Linked DNA regions of Paludibaculum fermentans. Each later gene encodes a partner of the first gene's protein in a complex. Links are inferred from orthologs where the notes say so. Each region holds a gene or a part of one and is shown on either strand. Other genes may lie near its edges.

The links. Proteins that work in one complex are often made in the same cells at the same time.
Region 2: the proteins of tsaE (region 1) and tsaD are in contact, whole or in part, in a crystal structure (PDB 6N9A), measured with the Thermotoga maritima proteins. The link is inferred for Paludibaculum fermentans from one-to-one orthologs. Residues at the interface, in WP_004082108.1 of Thermotoga maritima: Leu37, Gly38, Lys46, Lys57, Val59, Lys60, Ser61, Thr63, Phe64, Thr65, Leu66, Met67, Val69, Pro71, Tyr82, Arg83, Leu84, Asp86, Asp88, Phe89, Asp93, Ile128, Asp130, Glu131, Arg134; in WP_004082750.1 of Thermotoga maritima: Cys10, Asp11, Arg49, His50, Leu82, Gly84, Gly135, Gly136, Glu154, Thr155, Leu156, Asp157, Asp158, Ser159, Glu162, Asp165, Lys166, Arg169, Leu170, Tyr175, Lys213, Thr214, Leu217, Tyr218, Gln221, Arg222, Asn324.

The regions. Positions count from the first base shown.
Region 1 is NZ_CP063849.1:8,076,063-8,083,506, forward strand. What follows is about bases 2,725-5,724. They hold tsaE (tRNA (adenosine(37)-N6)-threonylcarbamoyltransferase complex ATPase subunit type 1 TsaE), read right to left. Parts: upstream 4,441-5,724; coding sequence 4,009-4,440; downstream 2,725-4,008. Other genes in these bases: IRI77_RS32060 (helix-turn-helix transcriptional regulator), read right to left, coding at 2,725-2,879; IRI77_RS32065 (AI-2E family transporter), read right to left, coding at 2,921-4,003; IRI77_RS32075 (NAD(P)H-hydrate dehydratase), read right to left, coding at 4,437-5,724. In the rest of the region: IRI77_RS32045 (hypothetical protein), read left to right, coding at 1-244; IRI77_RS32050 (hypothetical protein), read left to right, coding at 258-944; IRI77_RS32055 (serine hydrolase domain-containing protein), read right to left, coding at 955-1,989; more of IRI77_RS32060, read right to left, coding at 2,046-2,724; more of IRI77_RS32075, read right to left, coding at 5,725-5,909; IRI77_RS32080 (potassium channel family protein), read right to left, coding at 5,923-6,933; IRI77_RS32085 (PP2C family protein-serine/threonine phosphatase), read right to left, coding at 6,938-7,444. UniProt on the Escherichia coli protein: Required for the formation of a threonylcarbamoyl group on adenosine at position 37 (t(6)A37) in tRNAs that read codons beginning with adenine.
Region 2 is NZ_CP063849.1:5,361,779-5,369,193, forward strand. Bases 2,771-5,741 are described here. They hold tsaD (tRNA (adenosine(37)-N6)-threonylcarbamoyltransferase complex transferase subunit TsaD), read right to left. Parts: upstream 4,812-5,741; coding sequence 3,729-4,811; downstream 2,771-3,728. Other genes in these bases: IRI77_RS21055 (alpha/beta hydrolase domain-containing protein), read right to left, coding at 2,771-3,680; queA (tRNA preQ1(34) S-adenosylmethionine ribosyltransferase-isomerase QueA), read left to right, coding at 4,870-5,741. Outside these bases: IRI77_RS38115 (hypothetical protein), read right to left, coding at 1-79; IRI77_RS21045 (creatininase family protein), read right to left, coding at 22-858; IRI77_RS21050 (Mrp/NBP35 family ATP-binding protein), read right to left, coding at 889-1,716; more of IRI77_RS21055, read right to left, coding at 1,746-2,770; more of queA, read left to right, coding at 5,742-5,889; IRI77_RS21070 (YybH family protein), read left to right, coding at 5,896-6,312; IRI77_RS21075 (iron-containing alcohol dehydrogenase), read right to left, coding at 6,309-7,415.

The DNA.
Region 1 (7,444 bases):
GCTCACCGAGATCGGGGCCGCTACGAAGCTGGCGCTGGAGTCCCTGCGGGAGACCGGCAAGAAACCGGCCAAGCTGACCAAGCAGTATAAGAAAGGTGAGCTCAAGACGCAGGCGGTGATGCGGCAATTGAAGGATTTGGTGCTGGCGCTCGGCTTCGAAGACCGGCCGGCCGCCGAGAAGATCCGCGACGAAGTGACGGTGACGCACGAAGAGTTCCTGCTCGGCGTCATGACCGGGAAATGAGGAGGGACGAGGCATGCGATTCCTATTGGCCCTGCTGCTGTTGGCCGCGCCGCTGGCGGCTCAAAAGGACTTTCTGACCGCCGATGAGACGGACCAGGTCCGCATCGTGCAGGATCCCGACGAACGCCTGGCGCTGTATGTGAAGTTCGCCCAGCAACGGATCTCGCTCTTGGACCAGCTCTTCGCGAAGCAGAAGGCGGGCCGCAGCGGCCTGATCCACGACACGCTAGAGCAGTACACCGAGATCATGGACGCCATCGACTCCTACATCGACAACAGCATCCACAAGCAGAAGCCCCCGACGTCCATGGGCCTGGTCGCCAAGGCTCAAAAGGAGATGGTCGCCCAGCTCGAGAAGTTTGCTGAGCTCGATCCGCCGGACAAGGGCCGCTATCAGTTCGCGCTCGATCAGGCGATTGAAACCACCAAGGACAGCGTGGAGATCAATGAGCAGGATCTGAAGACCCGCACCCACGATGTGGAGATGCGCGAAGCCGAACTGAAGAAGCAGCGCGAAGAGTTGCTCACTCCGCAGGGCAAGGAAGAGGCGCAGAAGCAGCAGACGCGCATCGCCTCGGAGAAGGAGGGCGTCGCTCCGGGCAAGAAGAAGCCGTCGCTGCTCAAGCCGGGCGAGAAGCTGGGCGAAAGCATCCCCGATCCCAAGAGCTCGAAGGACGACAAGGACGGCAAGAAGAAGTAGCCCCGCCCGGCTACGGTTCGACGTTCTTGAGGATGTGCTCCGTCAGCAGCCGGTCGCTCAACTGGTGCGACCCGCGCACGCCGAAATTCGTGGTGGTGATGACCACGACCATGTCGAGGGAGGGGAAGACCGCGACCTTGTTTCCGCCGTTGCCCTGCATCAGGAACGCGCCATATTTCTTCGTGCCCACCGGGAATGCCTTCACCCACCAGAGATAGCCATACTCGGTGTCGTCGTCCACCTCGGCATGAGGTTTGGTGGAGGCGGTCACCCACTCTTTGGAGACGATCTGCCGGCCGTTGGCCTGGCCCCCATGCAGGTACAGCAGCCCGAGCTGCAACAGGTCGCGGCTCCTCAGTTCCAGCCCGCCGCCGGTCTGCGCAATGCCCATCGGTGAAAACTGCCACTCCGCCTTCTTGATGCCCAGCGGAGCGAACAGATTGGCCTCCGCAAAGGCGGGTACAGTGGAGCGCGTCGCCCGCTCAATCACGCCGCCCAGCGTTGTCACCCCCGCCGTGCAGTAGCTGAAACTGCGGCCATACGGCGAGTCCTTGGGCTTCTTCACCCAGGCCGGGAAGCCGCGCACCGGCAGGTCGAGCGTAAACTTGATCCAGTCTTCGATCAGGTACATGCGCTCCTCGTTGCCGCGGGAATACTGATTCTCGTCACTGCACTCCAGCAGCGAACTCATCGTGAGCAGATCTTCCACCGTGATCTTCTCCTTGCGCGGATCGGGGTTGGCCACCGGGTGTTTATCGGGGAAGAACGCGAACACCGGCGCGTCCACGCCCGAGAGCAGCTTCCTGTCGATGGCGATGCCGATCAGCATGCTGGCGACCGTCTTGGTGGCCGACCGCGTATTCCGCAGCGCCTCCGGTCCGCCTTTGTCGAAGTACTCTTCATAGACGATGGAGCCGTGCCGGGCGACCACCACGCTGGTGATCTCCTTGAACTCGCCGGCCCGGATGGCCTGCGTCATGGGGGCGAGCGCCTGGGCCGATGCGATTCCAGCGGCGGCCAGCACGAGTAGGAAGCTGCGAAGCATGTCCTGAGTATTGGCCGGAAGGGCGGGTTCTGTCTTGTACCAGCGGAGCGGATTGGTCAGCGGGCAACATGCGCGCGGCGGTATTCGCTCGGCGACACGGCGAACGCCTTGCGAAAGGCCTTGGAGAAGTGGCTTTGGTCCGCGAAGCCCGCGTCCAGGGCAATCTCCGCGATGGGCTGTGCGTGACGCCGCAGCAGCCCGGCCGCGTGCTCCAGCCGGCAGTGCCGCAGATAGTCGCCAGGCGTGCACTGGTAGAACTCCCGGAACGTCCGGGCCAGGTGGACGGGATGAACACCCACGGCCTGGGCGATCTCCGAGACGCCGATGTTCTCGGCACAACGATCGTGGATCAGGTCTCGCGCGGTCTTCAGCCACGAGGGTGGTTGACGGTGCGGGCGGTCCGCCGCCCGCGCCATCTCCGCCATCAGCTCCAGGCACAGTCCTTCGGCGGCCAGCGGAGAAACCTGGTCCCACTGGCGGCACTCGTGGAACAAACGCTGCGCCAGTTGCAGCGGCGGACCTGACCGGAAGGCGGTGGGCTGGTCCAGGGGCTCCAGGAACTGCCGGATCCGCTGCAGGCTCTCGCCGGATACCGAGATCGTCAGAAAGCGCCCGTCCAGCGCGTGGAAGCGGTCCCGGTGCGTGGTCCCAGGCGGATTGTAGATCAGCAGCGGCGGCCGGCAGAGGGGCGGGGCCTTGGCCGCGGTGGAGATATACGTGCCATCCAGCAGCAGCACGAGATGCGCGTCTTCATGGGTATGCCGTGCGACCTCTTCCGCCGGCACGGTGGGCGTCAGTTCAGAGAGCGCGAACCCGCCAGCCTCTCGCTTCGAGGCACAGGCGCCAAGAAACTGGCCATGCGGCAGGACGAACGCGGCTCGTGGATCCATGAAGGGTATACGCGCCCGCGGACGGCGTGGTTCAACCCGCGCTAAGCCTGTTTGATCTCGAGCTCGACCATCGGCTGCGTATACTCCTCGCGCAGCATGCGGAAGACGGCGATGGCGACGGAGAAAATCACCGGTCCGGCGAACAGGCCGATGAAACCGAAGGCTTGCAATCCGCCCATCAGGGCGAAGAAAACGACCAGGGTATTCATGTCCGTGCGCCCGCTCAGCACCATGGGCCGCACGATGTTATCGGACATGCTGATGGCCAGGATGCCCCACAGCAGCATGAACAGCGCCTTGCCCCATGCGCCGTGGGCCAGCAGGATCAGCGCGGCCGGCGCCCAGACGATGGCGGTACCGGCCAGCGGCAGCAGCGAGCAGATGGCCGCAACGGAACCCCACAGGAACGGCGCGTGCAATCCGGTAAACCAGAACGCCAGGCCCGTGAGCACGCCCTGGACGACGCCAACGGCCACGAATCCATAGACGTTCGCCACGATGGCGTCCGAGATCGTCTGCAACAGCTCTCTGGTCCGCGATTCCGGCAGGGGCATCCATCGAAGAATCCCAGCCCAGATCGCATTTCCTTCCAGGAACAGAAAGAACATGACGAAGATGCTCAGCACCAGGTCGCCCAGCGTGCTGGTCAGGTTGCCCAGCAGCGAGCCGCTCCATTGCAGCAGCGAGGAGCTCATGGTTTGCATGCGCTGCAGGACCGCCGCCTGCACGTTGGGTGCCGGCATGCCCGTCTTCGCCGCCACCCACTGCACCGGCGGATCCAGCAGATCGTTAAGATACTGGCCCCAGCCGCCCTTTTCCGCGCTCTGCTGGGCCAGTTGATTGTAGGTCGTGCCCGCCTCGTTGATGATGGTGACGGTCAGCATGGCCAAGGGCACCAGAACGGCTGTGATCATCAGGAACGTGGTGAGAATCGCCGAAAGGGCAGGCCGCTTCAACCGCGACGAGATGGCGTGGTACAGGGGTTGAGCGGCGATCGCCAGCACGAGCGCGAAGAAAATGGGATGCAGGAACGGCAGCAGCAGCACATATACGAGAGCCGCGGCGGCAACCGCCAGAGCGGTCAGGGCGATCAGCGATCGACTCGGGCCGGAAGACTCAGTCATCTGCTTCAGGGTAGCTCAGTGACCGTCAGGACACGCGTTTCTTCCTCGATGGCCTCGATCCGGATCTCGATCCGTTCCGCCGGCAACAGGGCCGGGAAGCGCTCCGCCCATTCCAGCAGGACGACCGCCCGGCGCGAGAAGATCTCCTCCAGGCCGAGCGTCTCCACCTCCTCCATCGTGTCCAGGCGGTACAGGTCGATGTGATAGAGATCCCCCTCCTCGCCGTATTCGTGGATCAGCGGAAACGTCGGGCTCGAGACGTCGTCCGCCCTGGCGGAGCCCAGCCCTTCGGCAATGCCCTTGGCCAGTGTGGTCTTGCCCGCCCCCAGATTGCCGATCAGCAGGACGATGCACGGCCGGGGCCAGCGGGCGGCCAGCACGCGGCCCAGTTCAATGGTCTCTTCCTCGTTCGCGGTGGTGTAGCGTGTGCTGGTCATGCCTGTGTTTCGCGGATGGCGGCCGGCAGATACCGGATCAGGTCCGTCGCCGTCAACGACTGTTCAGTCAGCGCCGCCGCGCCCAACTCGCCGGATCGCCCGTGCAGCCACACCGCGGCCAGCACGGCCTGTTCCCGCCGGTCGGGCCACTGCGCCATCAGGCCGGCAATCAGGCCGGTGAGGATGTCCCCGCTGCCTGCCGTGGCCATGGCGGGCGTACCGCTGGGGTTGAGGAAGGCCCGTCCATCGGGGAAGGCCACCACCGTGCGCTGGCCCTTCAGCACCAGCACCACATTCCTTTCCATCGCGAACTTGCGCGCGACGCCCACGCGATCTGCCTGGATGTCCGTCGTCTTGCAGCCGGCCAGCCGCGACATCTCACCCGGATGCGGCGTCAGCACGCGCCACGGTCCCGGCCCATGAAACGCAGTGCCGGCCAGCGCATTGAGTCCATCCGCGTCGATCACCAGCGGCAGCGCGGATTGTGCGAACAAACGCTGCGCGACCCCCGCCAGATCCGGTTCCTGGCCCAGGCCCGGCCCAATCGCGAGCACGTCCTTACCGCCCGGATCCTGCCCGATCGACTGGGTCATCAGTTCCGGAGCCAGCGCCGTCACCGTCCGCCGCTCTTCTTCCGCCGTTGCCACGGTCACCAGCCCCGCGCCGATCTTCAAAGCAGCCAGGCCGGACATCGCCGCCGCGCCGCCTTTGCCCGGGGCGCCCCCAATCACCAGAACATGCCCGAAATCACCCTTATGCGAACCAGCAGGCCGCGGCTCGAACAGCCGCCGGAACTGACGCGGCTCCACGACATTCAGCCAGTACTCCGGACTCTTGTCCATCAGCGACAGAGGAGTGCCAATCTGCACCACATGCAGCCGGCCCACCCGGTCGCAGGTGGGTGGCACCACCTGTTCCAGCTTGGGCGCCGTAAATGTGACCGTATCCGCGGCCCGCACCGATTCACCGCCGTCGAACAAACCCGAAGGCACGTCCACGCTCACCACCGTGGCGCCCGGGAAGCCGCCGTTGATCTCGCGAATCCACTCCAGCGCCGGACTGCGCGCCGGACCCTGCAGGCCAGTGCCCAGCAGCGCGTCGATGACCAGCGTCGCCGCGCGCATCCGCGGCTCCAGCGTCCGTGTCACGCGCGTGCCCGTCACCTGCAGCATTTTCCAGTTGGTGGCCGAGTCGTCCTTGAACTCCGTCGGCGGATAGGCCAGGATCACGTCCAGCGAACGCGGCTTGAAGCGGATGCTCAACTGCCGGGCAATCACCAGCCCGTCACCGCCATTGTTGCCCTTGCCGCACACCACCACGATGCGATGCTGGTCCAGCGGGCCGTAGTTCCGTTCCAGGAACTCCACAAAGCGGCAGCCCGCGTTCTCCATCAGCACAAGACCGGGAATGCCCGCTTCCATCGTGAGACGGTCGATCTCACGCATCTGTGCGCCGGTGAGTACTTTCATGGTGTCCTCAGCCTTACGAGGCAGCCCCCGTCACACGGCTCTCCAAACGCCGCAGCGGCTCGTTCTCGCCCATCACGATGAGGTAGTCCTGCACCTCGATCAGCGCGTCCGCGGGGGGATTGAACACCATCTTACCGTCCGCGCGGCGGATTGCCAGCACAATCACCTTCAGTTCACTGCGGATCCGCAGGTCGGCCAGCGACTTGCCCACCAGGTCGCTGCCCGTTCCCACTTCCAACTGTTCAATGCCGACATCGAGCCCGATATTGGTGGTGGCGAAGTCGAGAAACTGGCGGACGTGCGGCTTCAGCAGCGACTGCGCCAGGCGCGTGCCGGTCATAACGTACGGCGCGAAAACAGCGTCCGCGCCCACCTGCCGCATCTTCCGCTCCGCCTCTTCTTCCGCCGCGCGCGCAGCCACGCGGATCTTTGGATTCAGCGTCTTGGCCGAAATCACGGCAAACAGGTTGTCGGCGTCCGTCGCCAGGGCTGCGATCAGGCCACGCGCGTGCGTCACCCGGACCTCGTAGAGCGTCTCGTCGCGCGTGGAATCGCCCAGGCACGCCAGGTAGCCCGCGCGCATCGCCCAGTCCACACGGTCTTCCCTGCGGTCGATGATGACGAGCGGTACGCCGGCCTGCCGCAGTTCCGCCGCCGAGCCCCGCCCCACACGGCCAAAGCCGCAGATGATGTAGTGATTCTCCAGCTTGTCGATCATCTTCTTTGCGCGCCTCTTCACCAACAGGTTGCCGAACTGCAGTTCGATGATGGTCTGCGTCATCACGCCCAGGGCCAGCAGCAGCATGCTGACGCTCAGCAGCATGTAGCCCGTATTGAACACCCGCGCCGCCTGGCTCAGCGGCCGGATCTCGCCATAGCCCACCGTGGTCATGGTCATGACGGCCATGTAGATGGCGTCCAGCACCGGGTAATCGGCGATGAAGATATACCCCAGCGTGCCCACGGTCACCGTGCCGGCGATGGCGGCGGCGACAAACCAGATGCGGCGAAACTGCGGGGTCACGATCTCAGACCTTTCGCGCCAGCAACAACGTCATATCGTCCTGCAACTCCGACGAAGCCGTCCACTTCGTGACTTCCTCCACGATCCTGGCCGCGATCTCGGCCCCGTCTTTGTCGGCATGCGCCAGCAGCAGCGCGATCAGGCGATCCTCGCCAAACATCTCGCCGTATGCGTTCTCCGGCTCCGTGATGCCGTCCGTGTAGCACACCAACAGATCGCCCGCTTCCAGCTTGACCCGGCTCTCGCTATATTCCGCAAACGGAAACGCACCCACCACCAGGCCGTTCGAATCCAGCAGCGTCGCCTTGCCGTCACGGACCAGGATGGGCGACAGGTGGCCGCCGTTCGTATAGCTCAGCGTGCTGGACACTTCGTCATAGACGCTGAAGAAGAACGTGGCGTACTTTTCCGGAGCCGTCGACAGATAGAGGTGCTGGTTCAGGTTCGACACCAACTGCGAAGGAGACACCCTCGGGGCCGCATAGCCCTCGCCCATCCCCACCGCGGCCGC
Region 2 (7,415 bases), 2.7 Mb from region 1 along the record:
GCGCGGATTCGGAAAGGATGGTCAGCGCGGAGGCAACGCCCCCGAACGCACGTCTTGATACAGCCCAGCTCTGTCCCATTTTTCGATAATCCCTTTGACCAAGTCTGCCATCCGTTCTACCACTGCCTGGAAATAAACGGAAGCCTTGGCCTTATCGAACCGGACCGAGCCCTGCCCCGGCTGATACAGGATCACCGGCGTGGGGAATGGATAGGCCGCCCACGTGCCCGCCGCCGGACGCGGCGTCTCCAATTCCTTTGAATACAGCTCCGGATGCACGAGCTTCTCGTCAATCGCCTGGATAAACGCTGTCTCGTTCCAGCCCGCGTGCCCGCCGTCTTCTCCGAACACCTTCAACGTGACATCGCTGCAGATCGCCCACCAGTTGCTCACCAGCATCCGCACACGCTGCTCGCGGCCCACCTTCTCCGCGATGTCGTTCAGGATCGCGGTCTGCGGCCCGCCGTGTCCGTTGATGACGATGATGTTGCGGAACCCGTTCCGCGCCAACCCGGTGAAGATGTCGGTAACGAACGCCCGGTAAGCCGCCTCGGAGATCTGGAACGTGCCCGCATACCCGTCCAGGCTGCCCGTCACGCCATAATTCAAGGGCGGCGCCACCAGCGCATTCAACTTCGGAGCCATGGCCCGCGCCAGGGCCAGCGGTGCCGTATTGTCGGCCCCGTTATTGATCACCCCGTGAGCCTCCACTGTGCCTGTGGGCAACAGCACCGTCTGGATCTGTGCCGGAACCAACCGGCGGTACTCCATCCAGTTCAGATCGTTCAGTTCACGCGTGGACTGGGCCGGCAGGGTCAGCACGGCCAGAAAAAGGATCGCAGCGAGTCTGTGTACCATGGCAATTGCCTTCCATGGTACATGGCCACCTTAGTCCTCAATCGAGAACGAAGGCGCCTTCCGCAACGGCCCCGCGCTGCATCGTGCGATCACCTGCTTCGCAATCGCGTAGAACCCTTCCGCCTGTGGTTCCTGCTCGCCCATCAGCGCGATCGGCCGCCCCGTATCCCCACCAATCCGCACCTGCGGATTCAACGGCAGTTCACCCAGGAACGGAATATCCATGGCTTCCGCCGTCCGCCGCCCGCCGCCCTCGCCAAAGATGTCCACCTTCTGGCCGGTGCCCGGCACAATCAGGTAGCTCATGTTCTCCACCAGGCCCAGCAGTTCCACCTTCACCTGCCGGAACATCAGCACAGCCTTCCGGCCGTCTTCCAGTGCGACTTCCGACGGCGTGCTGACGACAATCGCGCCCGTAATCGGCGCCGTCTGGATCAGGCTCAACGCCACGTCGCCCGTACCCGGTGGCAGGTCGATCAGCAGGAAATCCAACTCGCCCCAATCCACTTGCCGCATGAACTGCTGCATCACGCTGTGCAGCATCGGTCCGCGCCAGATCAGCGGCTTGTCGCCGGGATTCAGGAACCCCATCGACATCAGCTTCACGCCGTGCTGCTCCAGCGGCTGGATCCGGTTCTCCACCGCGTAAGGAGTATCGTGGATGCCCATCATCAGCGGCACGTTGGGGCCATAAACGTCTGCATCCAACAGTCCGACCTTCTGGCCGAGCCGCGCCAGGGCAATGGCCAGATTCACCGAAACCGTGGTTTTGCCCACACCCCCTTTGCCGGAGCCGATCGTAATCAGATTCCTGACGCCGTCAATCGGCATCTTCGGAGGTTCGTTCTGCGGAGGCATACCCATAAACCTTTAGTGTACCGTCACGGCTACTTTTGGACGAACTCCCACAACTCGGCCGCATGATCGACCACCCGCTGGCGGTCCCGATCCAGCAGCAAGCGCAACTTCACCAGCTTCTCGGCCTCCAGGCCGACCGTCTTCAGGTATTCCTCCTTGCTCGCATACCTCCGGCCAATCGCGGCCTTGTCAAAGGCGAAGAACGAACCCAGCGTCGGAGCCATCTCCTTCGGCGCCCCCGCCGCCGCCGTCCGCATATTCCAGCCGGTAAACGTACCCAGCGGCACGGCCACCTCCGGCATCCGGATCCCGCCCAGTTCATTCCCGTCCGCATCCACCTGCGGCACCAGCACCGGAAACGGCTTCCCCACCTTCGGAGGCTCCATCGTGATCACACCCGTCGTCTCCCAGTCCGGACCGTAGGAGACGTTGTACGCCACCTTTGGATGCTCGGGGAGTGCCGCCTTCATCGACTTCGGCCACCTCACCTGATCCGGCCGCACCAGTTGCCCTTCGGTGATCAGCGGATACTGCGATGCTGGAGGCTGCTTGCCGTCCTTGATCCATGCCTGCATCGCATCCAGCAATGCCCGCTGCAGGGGCCGGTGATCGTTGGGATTCAGCGGATACTGCGCGCCCGCAGCCGCGCTGGGCAGCCGCCCCGGACCATGCTGCGACCCCGCCACCACATACAGCCGCGTATCCGGCGACATCGGCGCATCCATCTTGCCGTCCACGCTCACGTGGATCAGGGCGGCGCACCGATTCCAGTACTCCCACGAGCCATTCGTGTAGAAGATCTTCGGCATCGTCGCCGCGCTGACACCCATCAGCAACCCGTTCGGCTTGTTCGTATCCGGATCGATCTGCGGCACGTCCGTGAACGGAAATACATCGGTCGGATACAGCGTATTGAAGTGGGCATAACCGTCCCTAGACGCCTGCCCGAACCGGAAATTGAAGCTGCCCCGGCCCGCTCCGCCAACGTCTGCCCAGACGCCGTCGAACACTTTCCGTCCCTTCTCGTCTTCATTGAACCCGAAGTAGAGAAAAGTCCGCAGAAAGCGCCCGCTTTGCGAGATGCCGAATCCGATCGACCGCTTGATGAATCGCCGCTGGTCCGCCAGCAGCGTCTCCACCCCGCCGTACTTCAGGAACGAAATCGCGTCCCGCACCGCCGCCAGCCCCAGCCCCTCGATCCGCGGATTCTCCGCCTGGTACACCACCTCGTAGATCTGGCCGGGCTGGAATCCCGACTCCATTTCGATCGCTGTCCGGTCCTCGTTGAACTTCCAGTCCGCACCGGGAATCGTCCGCCGCGCGCCCAGCACGGTGGGCCGTACCGTCAACGTCACCGCCGGGCTCACAGCCGCGTACGTCGTGTGCTTGCGATCCGACAAGTGCATCATGTTGGTGCGCGAATCCGGAATGAACTCAGACCGCACCAGCCCGCGAATCGCCTGCCCGTTCAGCATCGCGATCGGGCTATCCAGCCGCAGCAGCTTGTCGCCAGGCGGCGTATCCCACTGCCACCCGACCCACAGCAGCGTGTACCCCTGCTCCAGCAGATTCCTGTCGCCGAACTCCTCTTCCGTGCGCGGATCCGAGGAACCCCGGGCATAGTTGAAGCGCGACAACATGCCTTTGCCGCCACGGTTCGACACCTCGAACAACACCGTGCCGTTGCCCTTCGCCGGATCGCGCGGCTTCAGGATGTAGAGATCCGCCGTGAATTCGACCAGCCCCCGCTCATTCCGCGGAGCCAACTCCAGGTCGCGCACCGCCTTATTCTGCGGCAGCTTCGGATCCAGCGCGAACTGCACTTTCGCAATGATCCGCTCGTATGGCCCGGCCGGCCCTGTGGATTGCCCGCCAAGCACGTCGCTTCTCTCGACGACGCTGACGCTCGTCACGCCCGCGCACAGCGGTAGCACGCATAACAGAACAATTCCGGATAGTCGCAAGTCAGGGCTCCTCAGCCCTCGATTCTATCCGACCCTCGCCACTCGCACTCAGGCCAGCGTGAGGTTAGCCTGCGCCTTCAGCGTAAGATCGTCGAATTCCCCCCGCAGGAACCGCGGCACCGCCGCCGCCGCGATCATCGCCGCATTGTCCGTCGACAGATGAGGAGCCGGGAAATACACCGGGCACATCAGGCGTCCGGACTGCGCCGACGCCCGCAAACCCGCATTGCAGGCCACGCCGCCAGAAATAATCACAGACCGCGCCGCCGTCTCTTCCACCGCGCGCCCCACGCGCCGCAGCAATTCCTCCACCACGACACGCTGGAACGCCGCCACGGCATCCAGCGTCGTCTGCGGAGTCACCGCCAGCCACTGCTCCACCGTCGGATGCGGATGCAGCTTCATCAGCGCCCGCCGCGTGACAATCTCGCCTTCCATATCATGCGCCTGCACCCAGCGCAGCATCGCCGTCTTCAACCCGCTGAAGCTGAAATCCAGGGCATTGCCCTTCATTTTTGAAATCGGTAGCGCCAGCCCGTCGGCATCTCCATAGGGTGCCAACTTATCCAGTACTGGACCGCCCGGATAGCCGAACCCCAGCAGCTTGGCCACTTTGTCGTATGCCTCGCCCGCCGCGTCATCACGGGTCTTGCCCAGCAGCCGGTAGGTCATCCGCTCGCTGACTTCGAACAGATGCGTGTGTCCGCCGCTGGCCACCAGCGCCAGTGCCGGGAGTTCGATCTCCGCACCGCACTGCCGCGCTTCCAGCAGCACCGCGTGGATGTGTCCCTCAATGTGGTTCACGCCGATCAGCGGCAGCCCGCGCACCAGGCACACGGCCTTCGCGTAAGTCAGCCCCACCAGCAGCGAACCCACCAGCCCCGGTCCCGCCGTCACCGCAATCGCATCAATATCGTCCCAGCCCAGCCGCGCCTGCTCCAGCGCGCCGCGCACCACCGGCCCAATCGCCCGCAAATGCTCGCGGGAAGCCAGCTCCGGCACTACGCCGCCATACTTGCTGTGCGTGTCGATTTGCGACGCAACGACGCTCGCACTCAGCTCTCCGTCCGACGTCACGATCGCCGCCGCCGTCTCGTCGCACGAACTTTCGATTCCCAGGATTCGCACAATGGCTCCGCAAATGGGTATATTATTCGCAGCGAGGTTTATTTTTTTCGCTCGCCTTTTTATGCAGTTATCAGAATTCGACTATCAATTGCCCGACGAACTGGTGGCGCAGGAGCCTCTCGCCGATCGCTCCGCCGCCAGGATGCTCGTCGTCAACCGGCAAGCCGGATCCTTCCAAGACGCTTCATTTCGCGACCTGCCCGCCCACCTGGGCGCCGGCGACTGCCTAATTCTCAATGATACGCGCGTTTTCCCGTCCCGCATCTTCGGCAAGAAGATCGGCTATGACCGGCAGGTCGAACTCTTCCTCCTCCGGCCCGAGTCATCCGACCGCCTCACCTGGTCGGCTCTCGCCCGGCCGGGCCGCCACCTTCACATCGGCACTCGCGTTTACATCACCCCTCGCCTGTTCGCGGAAATCCTCGAAACCCGCGATCGCGGCGAGCGCCTGCTGAAGTTTACATGTAACGGAAATCTCGACGCCGAGCTCGAAGCCAACGGCCACGTCCCGCTGCCGCCCTATATCCACCGGCCCGACCAGCCCGCCGATCGGGAACGCTACCAGACCGTCTTCGCCGAAAAACCCGGCTCCGTCGCCGCACCCACCGCCGGCCTGCATTTCACTCCCGAAGTCCTGGACGAGTGCCGCGCCGCCGGTGCGGAGATCGCCAAAGTAACCCTCCACGTAGGCCTAGGCACCTTTCAGCCCCTCTCCTCCGACGAAGTCGAACAGAATCACCTCCACTCCGAACGCTACGAAATCACTGCGCCCAACGCGGAAATCATCGCCCGGGCCACCCGCCGCATCGCCGTCGGCACCACGGCGGTCCGTACCATTGAGACTGCCAGCCGCAACGGCGGCTTCCATCCTCAATCCGGAGAAACGAGTATCTTTCTCTATCCCGGCTGCGAATTCCAGGGTGTCGATGCAATGATCACCAATTTCCATCTACCCAAATCGAGCCTCATCCTGCTGGTCGCCGCATTCGGCGGCAAGGATTTGATGCTGGCCGCTTACCGCCACGCCGTCGAGCAGCGTTACCGCTTCTTCTCCTACGGCGACTGCATGCTGATACTCTAATAAGCCATGCGGCTTCTTGTTCTCTGTGTGTTGGCGGCCTCTTCACTGCTTTTTGCGCAGGACGACGTCACCGTCACCCTCCAAAAACAGGCTGAGGCCTGGAATCGCGCCAATCTCGAGGAATTCATGACCACTTACATGGATTCCCCCGACATCACCTTCACCGGCCGCGCGGGCGTCACCCGAGGCTACAAGCCCGTGCTCGAGCGTTACCGCAAGAACTACGGCACGCCCGAAGCCATGGGCACCCTGCGCTACAGCGAATTGGAAGTCCGCCTATTGGGCCCGGACGCCGCCCTGGTCCTGGGCCGCTTCGACCTCACGCGGACCCAGGCCGGTGGCGGCAACGCATCCGGCCATTTCACGCTGGTGCTGCGCAAGACCGCCGCCGGCTGGAAAATCATCCACGATCACACGAGTTAAGCGGCCAGGCTCCGCGACAGAATCTCTTCCACCGTCTTGGGCGTAATGTCCTGCCGCTCGCCCAGCTTGACCGCCCCGTTGCTCTCCAGTTTCTTCGCCACCAGCGCCGGAGTCTCAGGCTTTACCTCCGGATACTGCGACAACCGCGTCGGCAATCCCAGCGACTCGAAAAACTCTTCCGTCTTCCGGATCGCCGCCTCGCACCTCTCATCGTCGGTTCCGGTCCGAATCCCCCAAACCCGCTCGGCAAACTGCAGTAACTTCTCGCGCTTGCCATCGGCCTGCACCCGGAACAGGTGCGGCACCACCGTCGCCAGCGTCCGCGCATGGTCGATGCCGTATAGGGCCGTCAACTCGTGCCCAATCATATGCGTCGCCCAATCCTGCGGCACGCCGCTGCCAATCAAGCCGTTCAAAGCCATCGTGGCCGACCACACAAACGTCGCCCGCAGGTCGTAATTCTCCGGCTCGGCCAGCGTCTTCGGACCGACTTCGATCAATGTCTGCAGAATCGCTTCCGCGAACCGGTCGTTCAATTCCGCATGCACCGGGAACGTCATGTATTGCTCCAGCGTGTGGACGAATGCGTCGACAATACCGTTCGCCACCTGCCGCTGGGGCAAGGAGAAAGTGGTCTCCGGATCCAATACCGCGAATTTCGGGTAGCAATGCACCGACCCGAAGGCGAGCTTCTGCCCGGCCGACCGCCGGCTGACCACCGCAAAAGTGTTCGATTCCGACCCCGTCGCGGGCAGCGTCAGGACGCACGCCAGCGGAACCGCTGAATCCACCGCCGCACCCTTGGTCAGGATGTCCCACGGCTCCCCCGCAAACGGCACCGCCGCGGCAATGAACTTCGTGCCGTCCAGCACCGAACCGCCGCCTACAGCCAGCAGCAGGTCCACCTTCTCCCGCCGCGCCAGTTCCACGGCGCCCATCAGCGTGTCGTACTCGGGATTCGGCTCGATGCCGCCGAACTCCAGCACCGTGCGCCCTTCCAGGGCCTGCATCACCTGCTCATACACGCCGTTCTTGTGGATGCTGCCGCCTCCGTAGGTGATCAGCACCTTGGCCGAAGCCGGGATTTCCTTGGAAATGGAGGC